One region of the Yersinia mollaretii ATCC 43969 genome, then DNA from elsewhere that is predicted to be linked to it. Evidence: predicted binding sites of a transcription regulator. Region 1 holds the regulator's gene; each other region holds the start of a gene.

Region 1 (6,206 bases):
ATGCGTCATTGCGTGATGCCTTACTGGAGATTACTCGGAAGAATCTGGGTTTAACTGTAATCTGTGACGATCTCATGATGATTAAGGGTATCTTTACCGACGGTGACTTGCGCCGGGTATTTGATATGGGCATTGATTTGAATCATGCAAAAATCGCAGACGTGATGACCAGCGGCGGTATTCGGGTTCGTCCGACCATGTTGGCGGTGGATGCGCTCAACCTGATGGAGTCACGTCATATTACGGCGGTGTTAGTGGCTGACGGTGAGCAACTGCTCGGCGTGGTGCATATGCACGACATGCTAAGAGCCGGTGTCGTTTAACAAAGGATAAATTATGAACAGCACCGTCTATCTGGATACATGCTATGGCCCTGTCGCCGACAGCGTCATACAACGCGCGGCAAACATTCGTCTGCTCATTTGTGATGTGGATGGCGTGATGTCCGACGGCCTGATTTATATGGGTAATCAGGGGGAAGAGCTGAAGGCATTCAACGTGCGTGATGGCTATGGTATCCGCTGCCTGATAACCTCCGGTATTGAAGTGGCGATTATTACGGGCCGCTGCGCTAAATTACTGGAAGACCGCGCCAACACCTTGGGCATTACCCACCTTTATCAAGGGCAATCTGATAAGCTGGTGGCTTACCACGAATTGTTGCTAGCATTAAACTGCCAGCCGGAACAGGTCGCTTATATTGGTGATGACCTGATTGATTGGCCAGTGATGGCACAAGTGGGACTATCTGTCGCAGTGGCGGATGCTCATCCGATACTGCTTCCCAAAGCGCATTATGTGACGAAAATCAATGGCGGGCGCGGTGCAGTACGCGAGATATGTGATTTGATATTATTGGCCCAAGATAAACTCGACGGTGCCAAAGGATTGTCGATATGAGTAAAACAAGACTGTGGATAACCCTATCTCTGGCATTGATTGCTTTGGCATTGATTGGCTGGAATATGTCCGGTTTTAATCAGCAGGACACGCCAGTTGTGGCTGATAATAATGAGCCCTCTTCCCAAAGCCAACATACGGTGACAGTGGTTTTTAATCCGGTCGGGCAACTGAATTATAAATTGGTCGCGGAAGACGTTCAGAACTTCAGCGCTCAAGAGCTAACTTGGTTTACCAAGCCAGTCATGACCCTGTTTGGCGAGAATGCAGTGGCAACCTGGACAGTTCGGGCAGACCGCGCCAAGCTGACCAATGATAAAATGCTCTATTTGTATGGTCATGTTGAGGTCGATAGCCTGACCCCAGATGCACAGTTACAAAAAATTAAAACGGATAACGCCCAGGTTAATTTGATCACTCAGGATGTATCCTCAGACGATGAAGTTACCCTCTTTGGTGTTGGATTCACATCTAACGGCATGAAAATGCGTGGGAACTTGCGGGACAAAACCGCCGAGCTGATTGAAAAGGTTAAAACCTCTTATGAAATACAAAAATAAAATTCGCCCTCTTTTGCTTGCCAGCTCACTTTTGGCCGCAAGCCTACCTGCATTTGCATTAACGGGTGATACTGAGCAGCCCGTCAAGGTTGACTCCGCCAAACAAGCATTGGATATGGAGGCGAACACCATCACCTTTACTGATAATGTGATTATCAAACAAGGCACTATCGAGATTAAAGCGGATAAAGTGGTGGTGACCCGCCCTGGTGGCGATCAGAGCAAAATGGTTATCGAAGGCTATGGTAATCCGGTCACCTTCTACCAAATGCAAGACAGTGGTAAGCCCGTCAAAGGCCACGGTCAAAAATTGCGTTACGAAGTCGCGAATGATTTTGTGGTATTGACTGGCAATGCTTATCTAGAGCAACTTGATAGCAATATCAAAGGTGATCGCATCACTTATCTGGTGAAAAAACAGCAGATGGAAGCCTTCAGTGATAAAGGCAATCGCGTCACCACCGTATTATTACCGTCCCAATTACAAGACAAAGGGCCAGCAGCTTCAGGCCAAAAGAAGAGTAAGTAATCATTTATGGCAACATTAATCGCAGAAAAGCTGGCTAAGGCGTACAAAGGCCGTAAAGTGGTCGAAGACGTTAGCCTGAGTGTAAAGTCCGGTGAGATTGTGGGCCTGCTTGGGCCAAATGGTGCAGGTAAGACCACCACTTTTTATATGGTCGTCGGCATTGTCCAGCGTGACGCCGGGCGTATTGTGATTGATGACGAAGATATCAGCCTCTTGCCTCTCCATGAACGCGCCCGTCGCGGCATTGGTTATTTACCGCAAGAAGCCTCAATCTTCCGTCGCCTGAGTGTATTTAACAATCTGATGGCGGTACTGGAGATCCGTAAAGATCTCACCAATGAGCAGCGGCAGGAACGGGCTGAGGAGCTAATGGAAGAGTTCCATATCACCCATTTACGTGACAGTCTGGGGCAATCACTCTCTGGTGGCGAGCGCCGCCGTGTTGAGATTGCCCGTGCCTTGGCTGCAAATCCTAAGTTTATTCTGCTGGATGAGCCATTTGCTGGGGTTGACCCCATTTCTGTTATCGATATCAAAAAAATTATTGAACATCTGCGCGACAGTGGTTTGGGTGTATTGATTACCGACCACAACGTGCGTGAAACGTTAGACGTTTGTGAGCGGGCTTATATTGTAAGCCAAGGGCACTTAATCGCTCACGGCACACCACAGGAAATTTTGGCTGACGAACAAGTTAAGCGTGTTTATCTGGGTGAAGAGTTCCGTCTCTAATCTTCCTCCGATGGTGATCGCAAGGCTATTTCGTCAGTCATAAAGGAAAATTGATACCGCATTATGAAGCAAGGTTTGCAACTCAAGTTCAGCCAACAACTGGCAATGACTCCGCAGCTTCAACAGGCTATTCGTCTGTTGCAACTTTCTACACTTGAACTCCAGCAGGAGATTCAGTTAGCGCTGGAGAGCAACCCCCTGCTTGAGCAAACAGATCTTCATGAAGAGATAGACGCCAAAGAGACAGTAGACAGTGAATCGCTTGATACCCGCGAAGCGCTGGAACAAAAAGATATGCCCGAAGAGTTGCCGCTGGATGCCACTTGGGATGAGATCTACACCGCAGGCACCCCCTCAGGTATGGGCAACGATTACAGTGATGATGAGTTGCCTGTCTATCAGGGTGAAACTACCCAGACGCTGCAAGACTACCTGATGTGGCAAGTGGATCTGACCCCCTTCTCTGAGACCGATGCTGCCATTGCGACCTCTATCGTCGATGCAGTCGATGACACTGGCTATCTCACCGTTCCGCTGGAAGATATTCTAGAGAGCATGGGTGACGAGAACATCGCACTGGATGAAGTCGAAGCGGTACTCAAGCGGATACAACACTTTGATCCTATTGGTGTGGCGGCGCGCAACCTGCGTGAATGTCTGTTGGTGCAACTGTCGCAATATGCCAAAGAGACCCCTTATCTTGCCGAAGCGCGCTTAGTGGTTAGCGATTATCTGGATTTGCTAGGCAACCATGATTTCCGCACAATGATCCGTTTAAGTCGACTAAAAGAAGATACACTTAAGGAAGCGATCGCCCTGATTCAATCACTGGACCCGCGACCGGGCCAGTCGATCAATACTGGTGAGTCGGAGTATGTCATTCCCGATGTTTTGGTGCGCAAAGAGAAAGATCAATGGACGGTCGAGCTAAATGCCGATAGCATTCCACGCCTAAAAATTAATCAACACTATGCTGCAATGGGTAGCAATACCCGCAATGATAGCGACGGGCAGTTTATCCGCAGCAATCTACAAGAAGCAAAATGGTTGATAAAAAGCCTTGAAAGCCGCAATGAAACGCTGCTGAAGGTTGCGCGTTGTATTGTCGAGCAGCAGGTCGCATTTTTTGAAAATGGCCCTGAGTTTATGAAACCCATGGTGCTGGCTGATATTGCTCAGGCCGTAGATATGCACGAATCGACCATCTCCCGCGTGACGACGCAGAAGTTCCTGCACAGTCCTCGGGGGATTTTCGAGCTGAAATATTTCTTCTCCAGTCACGTCAATACCGAGAGCGGAGGCGAAGCCTCTTCCACCGCAATTCGTGCACTGGTGAAAAAATTGGTTGCGGCAGAGAACCCTGCCAAACCCCTTAGCGACAGTAAACTGACCACACTATTATGTGAACAGGGCATCATGGTGGCACGGCGAACTGTCGCGAAGTACCGAGAGTCGTTATCCATCCCGCCGTCAAATCAACGTAAACAGTTGGTTTGACCTGAACTGAGAAGGAAGACACTATGCAGCTCAATATTACCGGACATCATGTTGAAATAACCGAAGCATTACGTGAGTTTGTTAACACTAAATTTGCCAAACTTGAGCAATATTTTGATCGCATTAACCAGGTATACGTGGTTTTAAGTGTCGAAAAAGTCAAACAAATTGCAGAAGCAACGGTGCATGTGAATGGAGGCGAGTTGCACGCCAGTTCAGAGCAGGAGGATATGTACGCCGCAATTGATATTTTGGTTGATAAACTGGCCCGCCAGTTGAACAAGCATAAAGATAAATTGAAACAACATTAAGAATCCTTGTCGCTATTATCCCTAACGAAGGTTCTACACGTGCTACATCGCCTGATCCAACGGAAACCGATGGATCAGGCTTAAAACAGCACTTAAGTGAAAGATGAGATGATCAACGATCCAGCACTACAATTAAGCTCGGTACTCAATATCGAGTGCACCAAAAGCGCCGTACATTGCTCAAGTAAAAAACGGGCTTTGGAAATTATCAGCGAGTTGGCTGCCAAACAGCTTAACCTGCCCTCACAGGTCGTTTTCGATGCTGTATTAACCCGCGAACGTATGGGCAGTACTGGCATTGGCAGTGGCATCGCAATACCTCATGGCAAACTGGAGGAAGATACGCTGCGCGCCGTGGGTGTGTTTATCCGCTTGGAACAACCGATCGCTTTCGATGCTATTGATAACCAACCTGTTGATCTATTATTTGCCTTGTTGGTTCCGGCAGATCAATGTAAAACTCACTTACACACTTTGTCTTTAGTAGCTAAGCGATTGGCTGATAAAACAGTGTGTCGCCGTCTACGCGCCGCACACAGTGATGATGAGCTTTATCAGATCATTACGGAGTTACCGCCAGAAATAGCGTAAATGGGCAAAGGGTGCCTTAGCAGCGCGGGTCTAATCGCAAACCCGGCTGTTATCGCCAGCATATCGATTCGTAATAGTGGCGATGAGCGCCAAAGAGATACCAAGGGGAGTCACTCACATGGTGCTGATGATTGTCAGCGGCCGTTCCGGTTCAGGGAAGTCTGTTGCTTTGCGCGCATTGGAAGATATGGGCTTTTACTGCGTCGATAACTTGCCCGTGGTTCTGCTGCCGCAATTGGCGAGCACACTTGCCGATAGGAATATCTCTGCCGCAGTGAGCATAGACGTGCGCAATATGCCTGAATCTCCTGAGGTATTTGAACATGCCATGACCCAACTGCCAGACAGCTTTTCACCGCAGTTGCTGTTTTTGGATGCTGACCGCAATACCCTGATTCGTCGCTACAGTGATACTCGTCGCCTGCACCCGCTGTCGACCAAAAACCTGTCATTAGAAAGTGCTATCGATGAAGAGAGCGATCTGCTGGAGCCTCTGCGCTCACGGGCTGATCTGATTATTGATACCTCAGAAATGTCAGTGCATGAGTTAGCTGAGATGCTACGTACCCGCCTACTGGGTAAACGTGAGCGCGAGCTGACCATGGTGTTTGAATCATTTGGCTTTAAACACGGCATTCCGATTGATGCAGATTATGTCTTCGATGTGCGTTTTCTGCCAAACCCACACTGGGATCCGAAATTACGCCCGATGACCGGTCTGGATAAACCCGTCATCTCCTTCCTTGATCGCCATACCGAAGTGCATAACTTTGTTTACCAGACGCGCAGCTATCTGGAACTGTGGCTGCCCATGCTGGAAACCAATAATCGCAGCTATCTCACGGTTGCCATTGGTTGTACCGGCGGTAAGCACCGCTCGGTCTATGTTGCTGAACAATTGGCAGATTATTTCCGCGCACGTGGCAAAAATGTCCAGTCACGCCACCGCACTTTGGAAAAACGTAAACAATGACCGTCAAACAGACTGTTGAGATCAAGAACAAGTTGGGGATGCACGCCAGACCCGCAATGAAACTGTTCGAGCTGGTTCAAAGTTTTGATGCAGAAGTCATGTTGCGTAATGAC
Region 2 (6,206 bases), 1.7 Mb from region 1:
GATCCCACCATTTATATTGCTATCGGCATCGCTAATTTATTAGCTATCGGCGGGGGTAGCTGGATGGTGGTTAACCACAGCATTACTTTGGGGCAGTTGACCAGTTTTGTGATGTATCTGGGATTAATGATCTGGCCAATGCTGGCGCTGGCGTGGATGTTTAATATCGTCGAACGTGGCAGTGCAGCTTATAGCCGCATCCGCAGTTTGCTGGAAGAAGCGCCGGTGGTGAAAGATGGTGAGATCGAATTATCTAACGAGCGCAGTACATTAGCGGTAAGTATTCGCCATTTCTATTATCCGGGGGCAGAACAGCCCGCATTGCATGATGTCGCGCTGAAGTTAGCGCCGGGGCAGATGTTGGGGCTGTGTGGGCCAACGGGGTCGGGCAAGAGCACCTTGCTGGCCTTAATTCAGCGGCAATTTGATGTGGATGATGGCGCTATCTGTTATCAGGGACATGTGCTGTCGGATATCCGTCTCCATGACTGGCGCGGGCGTTTATCTGTGGTCAGCCAGACCCCCTTCCTCTTCTCTGACACCGTGGCGGGCAACATTGCGCTGGGTAAACCCGAGGCCACTCAAGAGCAGATTGAGCGGGCCGCGCGTTTAGCCAGTGTGCATGATGATATTTTGCGCCTGCCTCAAGGGTATGACACTGAAGTGGGTGAGCGCGGCGTGATGCTCTCCGGCGGCCAGAAACAGCGGATCTCCATTGCCCGAGCGCTGCTGTTGGAGACTGAAATTCTGATTCTTGATGATGCGCTTTCTGCGGTTGATGGTCAGACCGAACATGAAATCTTAAAAAATCTGCGCCTCTGGGGTGAGCATCGCACAGTGATTATCACCGCACATCGTCTTTCTGCTTTGACGGAAGCGAGCGAGATTCTGGTGATGCAACACGGTAGTGTGATGCAGCGCGGCACACATAATTTATTGGTCAATCAATCGGGTTGGTATCGCGAAATGTACCGCTATCAACAGCTGGAAGCAGCGTTAGATGATGGTGAGCCGGAGGCCAAAAACTGATGAGTAAACCTCAGCAACTTTGGCCAACACTCAAACGCCTGCTCTCTTATGGTTCTCCCTATCGCAAGCCATTAGGGCTGGCGGTGGTGATGCTCTGGGTTGCCGCCGCCGCAGAAGTCAGCGGCCCGCTGCTGATCAGCTATTTTATTGACCATGTCGTGGCGAAAGGGACGTTGCCGCTCGGTTTGGTGAGCGGGCTGGCATTAGCCTATCTGCTGCTGCAATTACTGGCGGCGACCTTGCACTATTTTCAAGCATTGCTGTTTAACCGTGCTGCGGTTGGCGTGGTCCAGCGGCTGCGTATTGAAGTGATGGATGCAGCTTTACGCCAGCCGCTCAGTGCTTTTGATACCCAGCCTGTCGGGCAATTGATCTCCCGCGTCACCAATGACACTGAAGTCATCAAAGACCTCTATGTGATGGTGGTGTCCACGGTGCTAAAAAGTGCCGCGTTAATTGGCGCAATGCTGGTGGCGATGTTCAGTCTGGATTGGCGCATGGCGCTGATTTCAATCTGCATCTTCCCTGCGGTACTGGTCGTCATGGCCATTTACCAGCGCTACAGCACACCCGTGGTGCGGCGGGTTCGGGCCTATCTGGCCGATATCAACGACGGCTTTAATGAAGTGATCAATGGCATGGGTGTCATTCAACAGTTTCGTCAGCAAGCGCGTTTCGGGGAGAGGATGGAGTCTGCCAGCCGCGCGCATTATCGGGCGCGGATGCAAACGCTGCGCTTGGAAGGTTTTCTGTTACGCCCGCTGTTGAGTCTGTTCTCTGCCATGGTGCTATGCGGTTTGTTGCTGCTTTTCGGTTTCAGCCCAGAAGGTTCCGTCGGGGTGGGGGTGTTGTATGCATTCATTAACTATCTGGGGCGCTTAAATGAGCCATTGATTGAGCTAACATCCCAGCAATCCATCCTGCAACAAGCGGTGGTGGCGGGGGAGCGTATTTTCGATCTGATGGATCGCGCTCAGCAAGGCTATGGCACCGATGACCGCCCACTGACCAGTGGCCGTATTCAGGTAAATAATGTCAGCTTTGCTTATCGTCACGATAAAATGGTGCTGCAAAATATCTCGCTTGATGTGCCGTCGCGTGGATTTATCGCCTTGGTCGGGCATACCGGCAGTGGCAAGAGCACGCTGGCTAACCTGCTGATGGGCTACTACCCGGTGCAGCAAGGGGAGGTTCTGCTTGATGGCCGACCGCTGCCAGAGTTATCTCATCAGACACTGCGCCAAGGGGTTGCCATGGTGCAACAAGATCCGGTGGTGTTAGCCGACTCTTTCTTTGCCAATGTGACTTTAGGCCGTGATATCAGTGAACAGCAAGTTTGGGAAGCTTTGGAGACCGTGCAACTTGCGCCATTGGTCCATGCGCTACCTGACGGGCTGCACAGCTTGCTCGGGGAGCAGGGTAATACCTTGTCTGTCGGGCAAAAACAGCTACTGGCGATGGCTCGAGTATTGGTACAAGCACCGCAAATTCTGATTTTGGATGAAGCGACCGCAAATATTGACTCGGGTACTGAACAGGCGATTCAGCGGGCATTGCAGCTCATCCGCAAAAATACCACTCTGGTCGTGATTGCTCACCGCCTCTCAACTATTGTTGATGCTGATAGCATCTTGGTATTGCACCGTGGTGTGGCAGTTGAGCAAGGCAAGCATCAAGAGCTACTCGCCGCCCACGGGCGCTATTATCAGATGTACCAGTTGCAATTAGTCAGCGAAGATTTAGCGGCTATCGACCAAGTGGAGAGTGCGGTGAATTAAGGGATAATCTGCGGGGCCAAGCGGCCTCGCACTATTTCCACCGCTCTTTTCCTGATTAGCCTTTTACCCTAATGACCCATTAACTCCCATCTGCGCATGCGCCCGCACCATAATCTTGCAATGCCACTAGGGGCTGATGCGCTAGTGCACTTTTGTGACGCGTATCGCACTAATTTAGTGCACAAAAAACACTCAACACGATCGATTCAGCCAGATAAGGGCTGACTTGATTATCTCAACCGCCCTCTGTTCGCCATTTTTATATTAAATCTCCGCTATCTTTATTTATGGCATAGCCTTTGCTTTATCTGTTTCGTGGAGACATAAATTCGACTTAATTCGAGAAGGGGCAAATATGAAGCTGGTTACCGTGGTGATAAAACCATTCAAGCTGGAGGATGTGCGTGAAGCCTTGTCCTCTGTGGGTATTCAGGGGCTGACCGTAACCGAAGTAAAAGGATTTGGTCGCCAGAAAGGGCACGCCGAACTCTATCGTGGAGCTGAATACAGCGTCAATTTCTTACCTAAAGTAAAAATAGATATCGCGATTGCCGACGATCAATTAGATGAGGTGATTGACGTGATCAGTAAGGCCGCCTATACCGGAAAAATTGGTGATGGCAAAATTTTCGTTGCTGAATTGCAACGTGTTATTCGCATCCGTACCGGCGAAACAGACGAAGCAGCACTGTAATTTGCAGGCTCAAATTTAGTGAATAGGGATGGGTTGATGATGAAAAAACTTTTATCCGTGTTGGGCCTAAGTTCGGTAGCGATGCTGCCCTCTTTGGCAATGGCTGCTGTACCGGCTGTAGCTGACAAAGCTGATAATGCTTTTATGATGATTTGCACCGCCTTGGTGCTGTTTATGACCGTGCCCGGTATTGCCCTGTTCTACGGCGGCTTGCTGCGTTCCAAAAACGTATTATCGATGATGACTCAGGTCACCGTGACCTTCGCGCTGATCTGTGTGCTGTGGATTCTCTACGGTTATAGTCTGGCTTTCAGTACGGGTAACGCCTTCTTCGGCAGCTTCGATATGGCGATGCTGAAAGGCATTGGCCTAACGAGCTTGAGTGGTACTTTCTACCAATATATCCATGTGGTGTTTCAGGCTTCATTCGCCTGTATCACGGTCGCACTGGTGGTGGGTTCATTCGCCGAACGTATTCGTTTCTCTGCGGTATTAATCTTCGCCGTGCTGTGGTTCACCTTCTCCTACCTGCCAATGGCGCACATGGTATGGGGCGGCGGCTTCCTGGCAATGGACGGCGCGCTGGACTTTGCGGGCGGTACAGTGGTGCATATTAACGCCGCCATTGCAGGTTTAGTTGGTGCTTACTTACTGGGTAAACGCGCTGGCTTTGGCAAAGAAGCCTTCAAACCACACAACTTGCCGATGGTGTTTACCGGTACGGCGATTCTGTATATCGGCTGGTTTGGCTTCAACGCGGGTTCAGCCAGTGCCGCTAACGAAATTGCCGCACTTGCCTTCTTGAATACGGTGGTCGCAACCGCAGGTGCCATTCTCTCTTGGGTCTTTGCTGAGTGGATTTTACGCGGCAAACCCTCCTTACTGGGTGCGTGCTCCGGTTGTATCGCCGGTCTGGTGGCGATTACACCTGCGGCAGGGACTGTCGGTGTGGGGGGCGCATTGATTATCGGTCTGGTCGGCGGTGTGGCGGGTCTGTGGGGGGTGGTACTGCTGAAGAAATGGCTGCGAGTTGATGATACTTGTGACGTGTTCGGTGTCCACGGTGTGTGCGGGATTGTCGGTTGTATCCTGACCGGTGTCTTCACCTCTGCTTCACTGGGCGGCACGGGCTACGCGGCGGGTGTCACCATGGGTCATCAGGTTGGCGTTCAGTTGTTCAGCGTCGGCGTGTGTCTGGTCTGGTCTGGTGTTGTTGCCTTCGTTGCCTTCAAAATTGCTGATCTGGTTGTCGGCCTGCGAGTACCGGAAGAGCAAGAGCGCGAAGGTCTGGATGTTAACAGCCATGGCGAGAATGCTTACAACCAATAAGCTAGATAAGTATAAAACGAGATAAGTAAGGCGTTAAGTGGCCAAAATAGGCTGAGATGTTAGAAAACAAATAATAATGATGATAAGCAGCAGGGGTGATGGAGACATCACCCCTGTTTTATTTTGGAAATGCGTTTGTGGTGATATCACCGATGCAAACGGATAACCCCTTCCTGCACTGTCGATGCTACCAGCACGCCCTGCTGGTTGTAGATCTGCCCACGGACAAAGCCCCGAGCACCTGAAGCAGAGGTGCTTTCTACGGCATACAGCAACCAGTCATCCAGACGGAATGGCCGATGGAACCACATTGAATGGTCAATTGTGGCAATCTGCACACCCGGTTCAAGGAAGCCAATCCCGTGCGGCTGCAAAGCGGTTGGCAGGAAATTGAAGTCGGAAGCATAGCCCAGTAAATATTGGTGGACCCGCAAGTCATCCGGTATTGCGCCATTGGCGCGGAACCAGACATAGCGATTTGGCTCTTCGACCGAACCTTGTAGCGGGTTATGGAATTTCACCGGGCGCATTTCAATGGGCTGGTTGCCAATAAACTTATCTCGCACTTTTTCGGGGATCAAATGTGCGAATTTACGGGCAATCTCCGTTTCTGACATCAATCCATCCGGTGAAGGGACGTCCGGCATGCTGTTTTGGTGCTCAAATCCCTCTTCTTGACTCTGGAACGACGCCGTCATGTAGAAAATGGGTTTACCATTCTGAATGGCGCTGACCCGACGGGCACTGAAACTGGTGCCATCGCGTAATGTTTCGACGTCATAGATAATAGGCTTACTGCTATCCCCTGGGCGCAAAAAATAGCTGTGGAATGAGTGGACGATTCGATCCACGGGGACAGTCTGTTTTGCTGCATAGATAGCCTGACCGACTACCTGCCCCCCAAATACCTGACGCAAGCCCAGATCTTCACTTTGGCCACGAAAGATCCCTTCTTCAATTTTTTCCAGATGGAGTAGATCGAGCAGTTTTTCTAATGGCTGGCTCATGTTGTGGCCCCTGATTGTTGAGTTCACCTACAGTGTGCTGAATCTGTTAGGCAGGCGTCAATCTATTGCTGCAATCCCAGCCGCGCTAATAATCCTATTTTAAGGAATAGTCTGATAAATGGCTGAATCTGGAGGTGAACGAAAAATCTCAGCATATTATGCTATAATTAGCATGCTAGGTGGTTAAAGCCACTTGTTTAAAGCGTGCCTATTCTGTGAATAGTCAGCATCTTAATATTAGGAAGGAGTGCAGCCTATGGAACCTTGGCAATCAATGAAATTTTGGCAAATAGCGGGTGGGGCAGTGTTAATGGCCAGTCTGGCTGGGTGTGCTCACCAAGGGGCTGATGTGCCAACTTCAGGGCCAGC
Region 3 (6,206 bases), 910 kb from region 1:
GCGGTGTTGTTCCGTGCGCGCAATCCTCATGAACATTAAGTTCACTCCGGTTGCTGTGCGCGGTACGCCTTGCCTTTGCGTCGCTCACTCACTTTTTGACATCGAAAACCTGTCGCATTGCGATTATTTGAGAGACTCTAATACAGGTTACTTCTTATCTCAGTACTGCTACGGAGAGATAAGTTTCAGCTGTATTGTTTCAATTTTCAGCTTGTTCCAGATTGTTAAAGAGCAATATCTTAAACACGACTCGTTAAAGTCATCTTTAAGATATTTTTTAGTTCATAAAGAACCAGTGATAATGTCTTTCACACATTATCGGATTGGCGTCCCCAAGGGGATTCGAACCCCTGTTACAGCCGTGAAAGGGCAGTGTCCTAGGCCTCTAGACGATGGGGACACGAAGTACCGATTAAACCGAAATCTAACCGTTCGCGTCAGCATGAGTCGAAACTCACGACATCAACAGGTGCTCTTGCTCATTACATTCATCAGACAATCTGTGTGGACACTACGCAATGCGTATCGTTAGGTAAGGAGGTGATCCAACCGCAGGTTCCCCTACGGTTACCTTGTTACGACTTCACCCCAGTCATGAATCACAAAGTGGTAAGCGCCCTCCCGAAGGTTAAGCTACCTACTTCTTTTGCAACCCACTCCCATGGTGTGACGGGCGGTGTGTACAAGGCCCGGGAACGTATTCACCGTAGCATTCTGATCTACGATTACTAGCGATTCCGACTTCATGGAGTCGAGTTGCAGACTCCAATCCGGACTACGACAGACTTTATGTGGTCCGCTGGCTCTCGCGAGTTCGCTTCACTTTGTATCTGCCATTGTAGCACGTGTGTAGCCCTACTCGTAAGGGCCATGATGACTTGACGTCATCCCCACCTTCCTCCGGTTTGTCACCGGCAGTCTCCCTTGAGTTCCCACCATTATGTGCTGGCAACAAAGGATAAGGGTTGCGCTCGTTGCGGGACTTAACCCAACATTTCACAACACGAGCTGACGACAGCCATGCAGCACCTGTCTCACAGTTCCCGAAGGCACCGAAGCATCTCTGCTAAGTTCTGTGGATGTCAAGAGTAGGTAAGGTTCTTCGCGTTGCATCGAATTAAACCACATGCTCCACCGCTTGTGCGGGCCCCCGTCAATTCATTTGAGTTTTAACCTTGCGGCCGTACTCCCCAGGCGGTCGACTTAACGCGTTAGCTCCGGAAGCCACGCCTCAAGGGCACAACCTCCAAGTCGACATCGTTTACAGCGTGGACTACCAGGGTATCTAATCCTGTTTGCTCCCCACGCTTTCGCACCTGAGCGTCAGTCTTTGTCCAGGGGGCCGCCTTCGCCACCGGTATTCCTCCAGATCTCTACGCATTTCACCGCTACACCTGGAATTCTACCCCCCTCTACAAGACTCTAGCTTGCCAGTTTCAAATGCAGTTCCCACGTTAAGCGCGGGGATTTCACATCTGACTTAACAAACCGCCTGCGTGCGCTTTACGCCCAGTAATTCCGATTAACGCTTGCACCCTCCGTATTACCGCGGCTGCTGGCACGGAGTTAGCCGGTGCTTCTTCTGCGAGTAACGTCAATCAATCGTGCTATTAACACGACTGCCTTCCTCCTCGCTGAAAGTGCTTTACAACCCGAAGGCCTTCTTCACACACGCGGCATGGCTGCATCAGGCTTGCGCCCATTGTGCAATATTCCCCACTGCTGCCTCCCGTAGGAGTCTGGACCGTGTCTCAGTTCCAGTGTGGCTGGTCATCCTCTCAGACCAGCTAGGGATCGTCGCCTAGGTGAGCCATTACCTCACCTACTAGCTAATCCCATCTGGGCACATCCGATGGCGTGAGGCCCGAAGGTCCCCCACTTTGCTCTTGCGAGGTCATGCGGTATTAGCTACCGTTTCCAGTAGTTATCCCCCTCCATCAGGCAGTTTCCCAGACATTACTCACCCGTCCGCCGCTCGCCGGCAAAGTAGCAAGCTACTTTCCGCTGCCGCTCGACTTGCATGTGTTAGGCCTGCCGCCAGCGTTCAATCTGAGCCATGATCAAACTCTTCAATTTAAGATTTGTTTGATTTGCTACTAATGAAAGTAGCGATGCTCAAAGATTACTTTCTGCAAATATGCATTCGAACCGAAGTTCAAATGTGTACTGCTTTGGTCACTCTTCAAGACTTTGATATTGCTTCTGCCTGCCGAAACAGGCTTCGATATCGTCTTGCGAGTGCCCACACAGATTGTCTGATAAATTGTTAAAGAGCAGTGAGTTAGCAACCTTCCGGTCAGTAACTCGAGGTGCGCATATTACGCTTTCCTCACTCAGAGTCAACTACTTATTTCGTTGAATTTCTCTGTTCTCTTTGCCGGTCACTTAACTACTTGATTCGTTGTGTGCCGTCTCGATGGATGCGCATTATAGGGAGTCGAGTTTTTTGCACAACTCTTTTTTCGTCTTTTTCTACTGTTTGAATACTTTTCGCTCCTTACGCGCAGATCTTGGTCGATCCGCCTTATTTTCACTGCGCTCTCCGCCTCCGATTGGTTGTAATTCCAGCAACAAAGGCTAGTATTGCCAGTAAAATATGATCGTATAAAAGAGGTTATTATTATGTCTGATGCTATTCGCCCCTATCTACACTATTTACCTACGCTTGGTGATCGCGTCATGGTTGATGGATCCAGCGTGATCATTGGCAACGTTGTTCTGGGCGATGATGTGAGTGTCTGGCCGTTGGTCGCGATTCGGGGTGATGTCAATCAGGTTGTCATTGGCGCACGTTCAAATATTCAAGATGGCAGTGTGCTACACGTTACCCATAAGTCGGAGCACGATCCTAAAGGGAATCCACTGATTATTGGCGAAGACGTGACGGTTGGGCATAAGGCGATGCTTCATGGCTGCACTATTGGTAATCGGGTACTCGTGGGGATGGGATCGATCCTGTTAGATGGCGCGGTAATAGAAGATGATGTGATGATTGGAGCCGGTAGTCTGGTTGCTCCTGGAAAACGGTTGGTGAGTGGTTACCTCTATATGGGTAGCCCCGCGAGACAAGTCCGCCCGTTAACGCCGGCGGAATTAGAAGGTCTGCTTTACTCTGCCGGTAACTACGTGCGCTGGAAAGATGACTATCTGACTGAAACCAAATAAGTCATCATTATTATCGTGGATGCAGGAGATAGGTCATCTCTTTCCTGCATTATTCCGCGCTCTTCTATTTACCTAACTCATTACGCAACTGATTTAAGACCGGTGCTATTTCAGGCATCACACCATGCCAGAGTTGGAAAGCATGTGCCGCTTGCCCCACCAGCATACCCAGACCATCTGCATAGCTTGTCACACCAAGCCTCTTACCCCAGGCCAAAAATGGCGTGTCATCAGCTTGATAGAACATATCGTAGCAGCGAGTTTGTGGGCCGATGATATCTGTAGGTAAGTTGGGAACCTCGCCATGAATACCTGAAGCGGTTGCATTTATGATTAAATCAAATTGCTGCCCGTGCAGGGCCTGCATTTCGGCAGCATCAATATCACCCAAATGGTGGAATACTTCAGCAAGCTGATGTGCGCGTATATAAGTGCGATTAGTCATAACGACTTTGCACCCATATGAGAGTAAAGGAAGGATAACACCACGGGCCGCCCCACCTGCCCCTACTAACAGGATAGTATCGGTTGTTTGGATCAGGTGTAGTCGTTGAAGATCACTGAGCATGCCAATTCCGTCGGTATTGTCACCTAATAAACGGCCATCTTCTAATTGTTTGATCGTATTAACCGCACCTGCCAATGACGCACGATCCGTCAGTTCATCACATTTAGCATACGCGCGTTCTTTAAACGGCGTGGTGATGTTCGCACCTACTGCTCCATCAGCAAAAAAGGACGTTAATACATCCTCAAATGTTTCATTAGGTGCAAGCACTTTACCGTATTGATGCTCTATACCTGTTTGCTCAGCAAAAAGCGCATGGATCCTCGGCGACTTGCTGTGCCCAATGGGATTACCAAACACTGCGAACTTCTGATCCATGCTATTTCCTACCCTTGACGAAATTGCTTACCGGTTAAGGCGTCTCTGATTTCAGATGGGTTCAAACGACCACCAACCTTGCCAAGAAGCACCGGCAGTGAAGGGCCAAATTGTATTCTCACTTCTTCATCGGTACGGCAAGGCTCATGACCACTTAAATTGGCGCTGGTTGAAACCAGTGGCTTGCCATATTGCAAGCAAAGTTGCTGTACAAGTGGGTGGTCACTCACCCTGACAGCCAATGAATCAAAGCTACCCGTTAGCCAACGTGGCGTTTCAGTACGAGCAGGAATCACCCATGTGACCGCCCCAGGCCAGCATGAAAAAATAGTCTCTCGTTGTGAGTCACTTAATGACGAGTCATCAACATAAGGTTTTAATTGTTCATAATTGGCCGCAATCAGGATCAAACCTTTTTGCCATGGTCGCTGTTTTAAGGTTAATAGGGCATTCACAGCCTTTTCACTATCAGGGTCACAGCCTAAACCAAAAACGGCTTCTGTCGGATAGGCAATAACTTCTTCTTGCCGCAATGCCCGCAACACATCGGCCAAAACATCACTATTCTCTTTCATGCTTATGCTGTTATCACTCACTTGCCACGACCTTCCCACATAACTTGCTGGCGCAAAAACGTTTGACGCCTTGTGCTGTTCTCTTTTCCATTAATAATGGATAGTGGCAATAGCCACAGTTTCCGGCGATAGGTTGCTGGTTAATGGTAAATTGGCAATCCGGATAACGATTACAGGCATGGAAAACCTTCCCAAACCGTGACTTACGCTGTAGCAGTTTTCCTTGGCCACATTGCGGACAGTCGATCGTCGTCTCATCAGGCTTATCAATGACTTCAGTATGATCACATTGGGGATATTGGCTGCAACCAATAAACATACCAAAGCGCCCTTGCCGCAATACCATTTCTGAACCACATTCAGGGCAAAACTGCCCGTCCAGAACTTTCACTATATGACCATCAGATTGCGCTTTCAGCGGGCGCATATACTGACAATCGGGATAATGCGAACAACCAAGGAATGGCCCATGCCCACCACTGCGAATGACTAAAGCCGATCCGCATTCAGGACACGACCCATTATCCTTGGCAGTAACTGTTTTCGTCATAACGCCTTCTGTTTTTAAAGTTATTAGCCAGCAATGTTACCACTTAGTGCAAATAACCTTCATTGACTTCAAAAAGTAACTCTTCCATCTGCTGATAGGCAATTTCATAACCCGGTATGTTAAACAACACCATCAGCACAACCCATTTAAGGTCTTCCAGATCAATCTCATTAGAATCTAACGCCATAATACGATCGATAACCATTTCACGGGTATCAAAGTGTAGTACCTGAATTTGTTCAAGAAATAGGATAAAACCACGACAAGTGGTATCCAGACGTTGAGACTCTTCCACAGTATAAATACGTAATGCTTGCGGATCGGCGGCATAGAGATAAGGTGCTTTCTGCCCTTCTTGTAGGTCAGCAAGAGCCTCCAACCAGTTCAGGGCGTTGTTGATATCCTCACGATAGAAACCTGCGTCAGCAAGATCGTCAGTAATCTTATCTTGGTCGACAAGCATTTCCGACTCGTTATGCATATAAGTTTCAAATAAGTAAATTAAAACGTCGAACATGGCCTGCCCTCCTTAATCGGACATAGCCGCCGGGTACTGCTGCGATCCACCCTGCTAACTCCAGCTCAAGCAATTTGCTTACGATGTCTGGCACAGGTTGGCCGGCACGTTCGGCGACGACATCAACGGGTGTCACCTCATCTCCTACGTTAGCCAACACATCAGCAAATGGCAATTCAACTTGCCTCTCTGATGAAGAAATAATTGCTTTGTCAGGTAATGATATCCATTGAAGTGAACCGCCTAGCTGTTCAGCAACCCCTTGTGCAGAGCTTGCCAAATAGGCCCCTTGCTGGATTAGCCAATGCACTCCTTCGCTGGTTGCACTCCCTAATGGCCCTGGCAAAGCAAAAACATCTCTCCCTTGTTCAATAGCATAGCGGGCAGTAATTAAAGAGCCACTTTTCATTGTGGCTTCAACAACCAGTACAGCCGAACTTAATCCACTGATGATGCGGTTTCTTCTGGGAAAATGGGCTGCTATCGGCAGTGCCGTCGTCAAAAACTCAGAGA

What was found. Region 1 encodes sigma-54, which starts transcription at its own class of promoters, with help from an activator protein. Its sites were predicted from a motif close to GTTGGCACANNTTTCGCTNT; they were not measured.
Positions count from the first base shown of each region.
Region 2: glnK (P-II family nitrogen regulator) is a predicted target of sigma-54. The motif match lies at 3,094-3,113, and genes of this name have one in related genera.
Region 3: HRD69_RS07050 (gamma carbonic anhydrase family protein) is a predicted target of sigma-54. The motif match lies at 2,478-2,497, and genes of this name have one in related genera.

Region 1 is NZ_CP054043.1:671,120-677,325, forward strand. Features, by position in the region: gene kdsD (arabinose-5-phosphate isomerase KdsD) at 1-323, shown strand, start outside; gene kdsC (3-deoxy-manno-octulosonate-8-phosphatase KdsC) at 337-900, shown strand; gene lptC (LPS export ABC transporter periplasmic protein LptC) at 897-1,460, shown strand; gene lptA (lipopolysaccharide ABC transporter substrate-binding protein LptA) at 1,444-1,989, shown strand; gene lptB (LPS export ABC transporter ATP-binding protein) at 1,996-2,721, shown strand; gene rpoN (RNA polymerase factor sigma-54) at 2,785-4,218, shown strand; gene hpf (ribosome hibernation promoting factor) at 4,242-4,529, shown strand; gene ptsN (PTS IIA-like nitrogen regulatory protein PtsN) at 4,638-5,120, shown strand; gene rapZ (RNase adapter RapZ) at 5,239-6,093, shown strand; gene npr (PTS phosphocarrier protein NPr) at 6,090-6,206, shown strand, end outside.
Region 2 is NZ_CP054043.1:2,420,383-2,426,588, forward strand. Features, by position in the region: gene HRD69_RS10685 (SmdA family multidrug ABC transporter permease/ATP-binding protein) at 1-1,029, shown strand, start outside; gene HRD69_RS10690 (SmdB family multidrug efflux ABC transporter permease/ATP-binding protein) at 1,029-2,807, shown strand; gene glnK (P-II family nitrogen regulator) at 3,163-3,501, shown strand; gene amtB (ammonium transporter AmtB) at 3,541-4,830, shown strand; gene tesB (acyl-CoA thioesterase II) at 4,977-5,837, opposite strand; gene HRD69_RS10710 (YbaY family lipoprotein) at 6,094-6,206, shown strand, end outside.
Region 3 is NZ_CP054043.1:1,583,891-1,590,096, reverse strand. Features, by position in the region: tRNA gene HRD69_RS07060 (tRNA-Glu) at 325-400, opposite strand; rRNA gene HRD69_RS07055 (16S ribosomal RNA) at 534-2,076, opposite strand; gene HRD69_RS07050 (gamma carbonic anhydrase family protein) at 2,623-3,165, shown strand; gene aroE (shikimate dehydrogenase) at 3,230-4,051, opposite strand; gene tsaC (L-threonylcarbamoyladenylate synthase type 1 TsaC) at 4,060-4,626, opposite strand; gene HRD69_RS07035 (DNA topoisomerase family protein) at 4,640-5,176, opposite strand; gene HRD69_RS07030 (DUF494 family protein) at 5,220-5,693, opposite strand; gene dprA (DNA-protecting protein DprA) at 5,665-6,206, opposite strand, start outside.